DNA from 2 places in the Microbacterium betulae genome. Region 1 is predicted to be linked to the other one. Evidence: predicted binding sites of a transcription regulator. Region 1 holds the regulator's gene; the other holds the start of a gene.
What was found. Region 1 encodes HspR, which represses chaperone genes until heat shock. Its sites were predicted from a motif close to AAGTTGAGTCNNNNNGACTCAACTT; they were not measured.

Region 1 (4,206 bases):
GAAGCGCCGCGAGGCCGCCGAGGTCCGCAACCAGGCGGAGACCCTCGCGTACTCGATCGAGAAGCTCATCTCGGAGAACGACGAGAAGCTCCCCGCCGAGGTCAAGGACTCCGTGAAGGCCGACGTCGACGCCCTCAAGACCGCTCTCGCGGGTGACGACGACGACGCGGTGAAGACCGCGTTCGACACGCTCAACGAGAGCCAGACGAAGCTGGGAGAGGCCATCTACCAGCAGGCCCAGGCCGAGCAGGCCCAGGCGCCGCAGGACGCTCCCGACGGCGCGCAGGAGTCGCCGGAGGAGGACGTCATCGACGCCGAGGTCGTCGACGACGAGGACGAGAAGAAGAGCTGATGACCGACAAGGACTTCGAAGAGCCCCAGGGAGAGCAGCCCGACGGCGACGAGGTCCAGCCGGCCGCGGACGGGTCGGAGGCGAGCGCTTCCGACCCCGACGCGCAGCAGGCTGAGGCCGAGGACGGCGTCGACGGCTTCACCGTGGACGACATCCTCAGCGCCGAGCAGACGGACGAGGCGGCCGAGGCGGAGAAGAGCGACTACGAGACGCAGCTGCTGCACGACCTCAAGCGCCTGCAGGCGGAGTACGCCAACTACCGCCGCCGCACCGAGGAGCAGCGTGAGGTCGAGATCGCCCGGGCGAAGGGCGAGGCCGTGAAGGGCCTGCTGCCCGTGCTCGACGACCTCGACCGTGCCGACAAGCACGGCGACCTCGCCGAGGGCACGCCGTTCTCGGCGGTGGCGGCCAAGCTGCGCGGAGTCGCCGAGCGCCTGGGCCTGACGGCCTTCGGCGAGGCCGGCGAGGCGTTCGACCCGCAGCGCCACGAGGCGATCTTCCAGCAGCCCACCCCCGGTGCGACCGAGAGCACGATCCTCGAGGTCGTCGAGGTGGGGTACCGGCTGGGCGACGTGGAGCTGCGCCCCGCGAAGGTCGTCGTCGCCGTCCCGGCGGAGTGACCGTGCAGGCCGGCCCCGCCGTGGCGGGGCCGGCCGCCCTCCCCCGTGAGACGTAACGTGAGAAGAAGGTGCAGATGGCCAGTCAGGACTGGTTCGACAAGGACTTCTACAAGGTCCTGGGCGTCTCGAAGGACGTCGGTGACGCGGAGCTGAAGAAGACCTACCGGAAGCTCGCCCGCAAGTACCACCCCGACTCGAACCCGGGGGACGCCGCCGCCGAGGCGAAGTTCAAGGAGATCAGCGAGGCGTACGCCGTGCTCTCCGACGCGGAGCAGCGCCGCGAGTACGACGAGCTGCGCGCCATGGGCTCCGGAGCGCGCTTCACCGCGGGCGGCACGGGCGGCGGCTTCGACGACGTGTTCAGCCGCTTCACGCAGCAGCGCGGCGGCAGCCCCGCAGACTTCGACGACATCTTCTCGATGTTCGGCGCAGGCGGCGGCACGACGAACTTCGGCTCCGGCCGGTTCGGGCAGCCCTCGGGCGGATTCCGCGGATTCGGCGGCCCGCAGAAGGGCGCCGACGTGCGCGCCCGGACCACGATCGACTTCACCACGGCCGCCAAGGGCGAGACCATCACGCTGCAGGGCGAGGACGGCAAGCCGTTCAAGGTCAAGATCCCCGCAGGCGTCGCGGACGGGCAGAAGATCCGCCTGCGCGGCCGCGGCCGTCCCTCCTCGGACGGCGGCGAGAGCGGCGACATCGTGGTGGAGATCGCCGTGCGCCCGCATCCGGTCTTCACACGCGACGGCCTCAACGTGCGCGTGACGGTGCCGGTCACCTTCACCGAGGCGGTGTTCGGCGCGACCATCGAGGTCCCGACCCTCGGCGGCACCCCCGTCAAGCTGCGCGTCGCACCCGGGACGCCCTCGGGCCGTGTGCTGCGCGTCAAGGGGCGCGGCATCGCGTCGCAGAAGGGCACAGGCGACCTGCTCGCCGAGGTGCACGTCGCCGTCCCCTCCCACCTCGACGACAGGGCGCGCGCGGCGCTCGACGCGTACCGCGAGGCGGAGCCGAAGGAGAACCCGCGCGCTGACATGATGGCGAAAGCCCGGCAGTAGCGAACCAGGAGGTGAGCACGATGCCGATCCCGCGCGATCCGGCCGAAGTCGATCCCCGCGCCCCGATCTTCCCGATCGCGGCGGCGGCCGAGCTCGCCGCCATGCATCCGCAGACCCTTCGCCAGTACGACCGGATGGGCCTCGTCGTCCCCGGCCGCACGCGCGGCGGATCCCGCCGGTACTCCCTGCGCGACATCGAGCAGCTGCGGGAGGTCGCGCGCCTGTCGACCGAGGGCGTCCGCCTGGCCGTCATCGAGCGCATCCTGCACATGGAGAACGAGGTGCAGGAGCTGCGCGGGCGAGTCAGGGCGCTCGAGCAGGAGCTGCGCGCGGAACGCGAGCAGCGCCCCGGCGCCCGCGTCTTCGCGACGAGCGCGAACGGCGCCGTCATCACCCTGCGCTCCGGCACGCGCGTGCGGCGGCAGACCGACGTCGTGCTCTGGCGCCCCCGCTCGGAGGAGTAGAAGCCCCGCCGTCCGCCGTCCCGCGTCGTGACCGGTCGGGATGGCGTCAGCCTGCGCAGAGCACGAGTGCCCGGCCGCAGAGGGGGGGGGTCAAGCGGCCGGGCACTCGCACGCTCGTGCGTTTCGGGCTCTTCGAATGTAGCACACAAACTGCGGCATATATGCGACAGGTGCGTTTCACCCGTGACGGGGCGTTAGCGTGAAGGTGCGGACGGCCGGAGCCCCGGCCGACGAGGGAAGAGGCAGCGGATGAGTCAGGCAGGACCGATCGTCGTGATCGGCAGCGCGAACATGGACCTCATCACCCGGCAGCCGCGCCTTCCGGAGCCCGGCGAGACGATGGCGGGCACGGGCTTCGCGACCGGGGCCGGCGGCAAAGGCCTCAATCAGGCCGTCGCGGCTCGACGCGCCGGCGCCGTCGTGGAGTTCGGCGGCGCCGTGGGCGACGACGGGTTCGGGCGCGAGCTGCGGGGCTTCCTCGAGGCCGAGGGAATCGGGACGGCGGCCCTGCGCACATCCGCGGAGCCGACGGGCATCGCGCAGGTGAGCGTCCTCGACGACGGCGAGAACAGCATCGTCGTCGTCGCGGGCGCCAACGGCGAGGCGGCGCTCGCGGAGGCCGACCGCGCGCAGATCGCCCGGGCATCCGCCGTCGTCCTCCAGCTCGAGCGACCGCTCGGGCTGGTCGAGCGGGCGCTCGCCGCAGGGCGGGACGCCGGCGCGCTGACCGTCCTCACCCCCGCGCCCGTCGTCGCGGGGGCCGCTCGCCTGCTGCCGCTCGTCGACATCCTCGTGCCGAACGCGTCGGAGGCGCTGGCGCTCTCCGGCGAGCAGGACGGCGAGGCTGCGGCCCGGCGTCTCAGCGAGCGGGCCGGCACGGTCATCGTCACGCGCGGCTCGCGGGGCGCCCTGATCGCCCGCGGCGGCGAGATCGTCGACGTCGTGCCGGCGCGGACGGTCGACGCGGTCGACACGACGGGCGCCGGCGACACCTTCGTCGGCGTGCTCATCGCCTGGCTCGCCTGCGGCGCCGGGCTCCCGGAGGCCGTCGAGGCGGCGACGGCCGGAGCATCCCTCTCCGTCACGCGGCCGGGAGCGGCTCCGGCCATGCCGACGCGTGCGGAGATCGAGGCCGTGCTCGGCTAGGACGCCGCGCGCCGGATGCGCTTCTCGTCCCGGAGCGCCGACGCGCAATGGCTGCTCCCCGTCGTCACCTCGTGGACAATGACCGTGTGAGCCCGCAGCTATGGACCCGGATGGGTGAGACGACGGCGATCTGGCCCGGACGCGACCGGCCGCTGGGTGCGACGTGGAGCGCCGAGTCGACGAACTTCGCCGTCCACGCCCCGCGTGCGACGCGCATGTGGCTGTGCCTCTTCGACGAGGCGGGCCGCGAGACGCGGCACGAGCTCACCGAGAGCTCGCTGGGCGTCTGGCACGGCGCCATCCCCGGCATCGCGCCCGGGCAGCGCTACGCCTACCGGGTCGACGGGCCGTGGGATCCGGCGAACGGCGACCGCTTCAACCCGCGGAAGGTGCTGCTCGATCCCTACGCCCTCGCGACGAGCGGCACGATCATCGCGGAGCAGCCGATCCACGGGGCGCGCGAGGACGACGAGACCGTCCGCGACGACACCGACTCGGCCGCGTACACCGCGCGCAGCGTCGTCGTCGATCCGTCGTTCGACTGGGAGGGCGACGAGCCCATGAGG
Region 2 (4,206 bases), 280 kb from region 1:
CTGCACCTCCAGCTCACGTCGCCTCGTCGGGCGGCGGACAAGCTCAAGTACCTCGCCGGATCGGAGTCCGCCATGGGGGCGTGGATCGGCGACATCCCGCCGGAGCAGGCGGCGGCGCGTCTGCGCGAGGCGGTGGGCGCATGACCGGGGCGCAGCGGCAGGCCGTCGCGCTCTTCGCCGAGCTGACGGGACACGACGCCGACGGCGTCTGGTCGGCCCCGGGCCGGGCGAACCTCATCGGCGAGCACACCGACTACAACGAGGGCTTCGTGCTGCCCTTCGCGATCGAGCACCGGACGTATGCCGCTGCCGGTATGCGCTCGGACGGCACCGTCCGCGTGGTGTCGACCTTCGACGGCGAGCCGTTCTCCCTGGCGGTGTCGGCCCTCGCCGAGACGTTCGACGGTGCGCGGGGGCGCGCCGTCGCGAGCGGCGCCGTGCCGGAGTGGGCCGCCTATCCCCTCGGGATCGCGTGGGCCGCGCTCGCCGCGACCGGTCGCGACGCCGCGGACGTCCCGGGCGTCGACATCGCGTTCGCCTCGGACGTCCCGGTCGGCGCGGGCTTGTCGTCGTCGGCCGCGATCGAGGGCGCCGCCGCCTCGGCGCTGAACGACCTGTGGTCGCTGGATCTCGGCGGCCTCGCGATCGCGAAGCTCGGCCGCACCGCGGAGAACGACGCCGTCGGAGCCCCGACGGGCATCATGGACCAGGTCTCGTCGACGCTCGGCCGCGTCGACGCGGCGACCTTCCTCGACTGCCGCACCCTCGAGACGGCGTCCGTCGACCTCGGCCTCGCTCGCGAGGGCCTCGCGCTCGTCGTGATCGACACGCAGGTGTCGCACGCCCACTCCACCGGCGGGTACCGCGACCGGCGTGCCTCGTGCGAGAAGGGCGCAGCCGGCATGGGCGTCCCCTCGCTCCGCGACCTGACGATCGTGGACCTCGATCGCGCCGAGCGGGTCCTCGACGACGTGACGTTCCGCCGCGTGCGGCACATCGTGACGGAGAACCAGCGGGTGCTCGACACGGTGGAGACGCTGCGGACGGCCGGCCCCCGCGGGGTCGGAGGCCTGCTCGTCGCGTCGCACGTGTCCATGCGCGACGACTTCGAGATCTCGACCGCCGAACTCGACGCCGCCATTGACGCGGCGCTCGCCGTGGGAGCGATCGGCGCGCGGATGACCGGCGGCGGGTTCGGCGGCGCGGCGCTCGCGCTCGTCGAGACCGGCAGGGTCGACGACGTCGCGGAGGCGGCGGGCCGCGCGTTCGCGGCCCGGGGGTTCGCGGCTCCGCACACGTTCACGGTGACGCCGTCGGAGGGCGCCCGCCGGGACGCGTGAGAAGGGGGCGGGCGTCCTCCGACGCCCGCCCCCTGTCGCCCGTCCGCGGTCAGGACGTGAGCGCGGGTCCGACGGTCTCGGCTCCCTGGACGGTGTGCTGCACCTCGACCTTGCGCGGCTTCGCCTTCTCGCTGATCGGGATGATGACGCTCAGCACGCCGTTCTCGTAGCTCGCCGAGATGCCCTCGGTGTCGATGCCCTGGCCGAGGTTGAGCTGGCGCAGGAACGAGCCCGAGGAGCGCTCGCGGGTGATCCACTTGACGCCGTCGGCGCTGCGGGTCGTGCGCTCGGCGCGGATGGTCAGCAGCTGTCCGTCGACGTCGATGTCGACGCTGCCCGGATCGATGCCGGGCAGGTCGGCGCTCAGGACGTAATGGTCCCCGTCGCGGTACAGGTCCATCGGCACGAGCCGCGGTCCCTGTCGGTCGAGGAGCTGTTCGGCCACACGGTCGAACTCACGGAACGGGTCGAAGAACATTGCCATGATGATCGTCCTCCTTGTGTTCGGCGCTGTTCGAATACTTGAGCCTCATCGGCTCAAGTTCAGATTAGCACTCTCAAGGGGAGAGTGCTAAAAGCTCGCTTCGAGCTTCCTGAGAGGACGCTCGAAAGGCGTCTTCTTCGCGCCCTCGGGCGCCTCGCGTTCGAATGACGAAATCGACCCGGTTCAGCGGCCGAAGTGGGCGGAATTCGTCATTCGAACACCGGAGGAGGGGCGCGGACGGTGCGGCCGAGCTCTGCGCACGGGGTTGAATGGACGGGTGACGCCGAACCCGGACCCCGCCCTCTGCCGTGGTCTCGCCGCCGATCTCGCGGCGGCGCGCTTCCGCTCCGAGGCGCTGCGAGCGATGTGGGGCGTCGAGGCCGACGATGCGATCGGCCGCAGCCTGCGTGCTCCGGCGCTCCGCGCCATCCGCCACCGGGACGACCTGCTCGCCGTGCTCGCGCGCCTGCTGATCTTCGGGGTGGCGCAGCCCCGACGCGACGTCGACGCCGCGCTCCCCCGCACGGGGGCGGCCGGTCTCGCATCCCTCGGGCTCGCCGCGGTCGAGGGCGGGACGGTCACTCCGCTCGCCATCCTGCGACCGCAGTCCTTCCACGACGACCGCGGCCCCGGCGAATGGCTCGTCGCGAGCGACCTCGACGAGATCGCGCTCGGGGGAGGCGCGCTCGCCGAGGACCACGTGCTCGGCGTGGGCGGCGCCTCGCTCACCCTCGCGGGCCTGCAGCTCCCGACCCCGGCCGCGGCGGTGCTCGACCTCGGCACGGGCTGCGGCGTGCAGGCCCTGCGCGCCCGGCGCTACGGCGAGAGCGTGGTCGCGACGGACGTCTCGCGGCGCGCCCTGCGCTTCGCCGAGCTCAACGCGGCCCTGAACGGCGTCGAGGCGATCGAGACGCGCGAGGGATCGCTCTTCGAGCCGGTGCGGGGCGAGACGTTCGACCGCATCGTGTCGAATCCTCCCTTCGTCATCACGCCGCGCGCGAAGGGCGTGCCCGCGTACGAGTACCGCGACGGCGGACTCGTCGGCGACGCCCTCGTGCAGCAGGTCGTGACCGGGGTCGGCGGGCACCTGAAGCCCGGCGGCGTCGCGCAGTTCCTCGGGAACTGGGAGACGAAGAACGGCCTCGCGGGCCTCGACCGGGTGCGTGCCTGGGTGGAGGCCTCGGACGCCCCGCTGGACGCATGGATCGTCGAGCGGGAGCAGCTCGACCCCGTCGCGTACGCCGAGATGTGGATCCGCGACGGCGGCACGTCACCGGGCAGCGCCGCGCACGATGCGCTGCTGGACGCCTGGCTGGACGACTTCGCCGACCGCGGCGTCACGGCGATCGGCTTCGGGTACGTGCTGCTCCGCCGTGCGGAAGGCGCCCCGACGCTCGCGCGCTACGAGAGCGTGTCCCAGCCCATCCCGTCGGAGGGCGGCCTCGGCGCGCACCTGGCCGCCGCGCTGGCCGCGCACGATCGCGTGGCCGGGCTCGACGAGGCGGGCCTGCTCGCGGCGCACCTGAAGGCCGCGCCCGACGTCACGGAGGCGCGGCACCACCTTCCCGGGGCCGCCGACCCGAGCGTCATCGAGCTGCGGCAGGGCGGGGGCTTCGGGCGCTCGGCGCCGGCCGACCCCGCGCTCGCGGCGCTCGTCGGGGCCTGCGACGGCGAGCTCTCGATCGGGCAGATCGTCGGAGCGATCGCGCAGCTCATGGAGGTCGACGAGCGCACGCTCCGCTCCGGGCTGCTCCCCGCCGTCCGCGAGCTCCTCGTCGACGGGTTCCTCGCGTTCGTCTGAGCGGCGCCCGTCCCGCGCCCACGCCGTCCGCGAGACTCCGGCCGATCCGCTCGCCGCGGGGGAGCGAGGCGCCGCCGTGCCGGTCAGAGCACGTGCAGCACCCGGTGCGGGACCCATCCCTCTCGGCCCGCGGCGTCGCGGCACCACGCCCATCCGCTCGCGTCGTCGTCGGCGACGATCTCGACGACGACGCCCGAGCGCGCCGGCAGCTCGGTCGTGTCGTAGGCCTCGACCACGCGCGCCTCGGGCCGTGCGCCGTCGAGGTGCCGCGACGGGACCCATCCCTCGCCGCCTTCCGCACGCACGAGGACGAACGCCGGCCACTCCGCGTCTCGGTCGCCGACCCGCACGGTCTTGCCGGCGCGGACGCGCAGGGGCGCGCGTGCGGGGATCTCGTGATCGGCCGTCAGACGCGCCGACGCGCCGGGCACGCTCATGGCCGCAGGAGCGTCTTGATCGCGCGGCGCTCGTCCATCGCGGCATAGGCCTCGGCGACGTCGGCGAGCGGCAGCTCGAGGTCGAAGACGCGGCCCGGGTCGATCGTGCGGTCGAGCACCTCGGGCAGGAGGGCCTCCGCGTAG

Region 2: N8K70_RS16915 (Hsp20/alpha crystallin family protein) is a predicted target of HspR. The motif match lies at 1,860-1,884, and genes of this name have one in related genera.

Annotation. Positions count from the first base shown of each region.
Region 1 is NZ_CP118157.1:3,313,707-3,317,912, reverse strand. Features, by position in the region: gene dnaK (molecular chaperone DnaK) at 1-352, shown strand, start outside; gene N8K70_RS15655 (nucleotide exchange factor GrpE) at 352-972, shown strand; gene N8K70_RS15650 (DnaJ C-terminal domain-containing protein) at 1,047-2,030, shown strand; gene N8K70_RS15645 (heat shock protein transcriptional repressor HspR) at 2,051-2,494, shown strand; gene N8K70_RS15640 (ribokinase) at 2,744-3,640, shown strand; gene glgX (glycogen debranching protein GlgX) at 3,727-4,206, shown strand, end outside.
Region 2 is NZ_CP118157.1:3,596,878-3,601,083, reverse strand. Features, by position in the region: gene galT (galactose-1-phosphate uridylyltransferase) at 1-144, shown strand, start outside; gene galK (galactokinase) at 141-1,340, shown strand; gene N8K70_RS16915 (Hsp20/alpha crystallin family protein) at 1,390-1,824, opposite strand; gene N8K70_RS16910 (DUF7059 domain-containing protein) at 2,102-3,625, shown strand; gene N8K70_RS16905 (SH3 domain-containing protein) at 3,709-4,062, opposite strand; gene N8K70_RS16900 (zinc-dependent alcohol dehydrogenase family protein) at 4,059-4,206, opposite strand, start outside.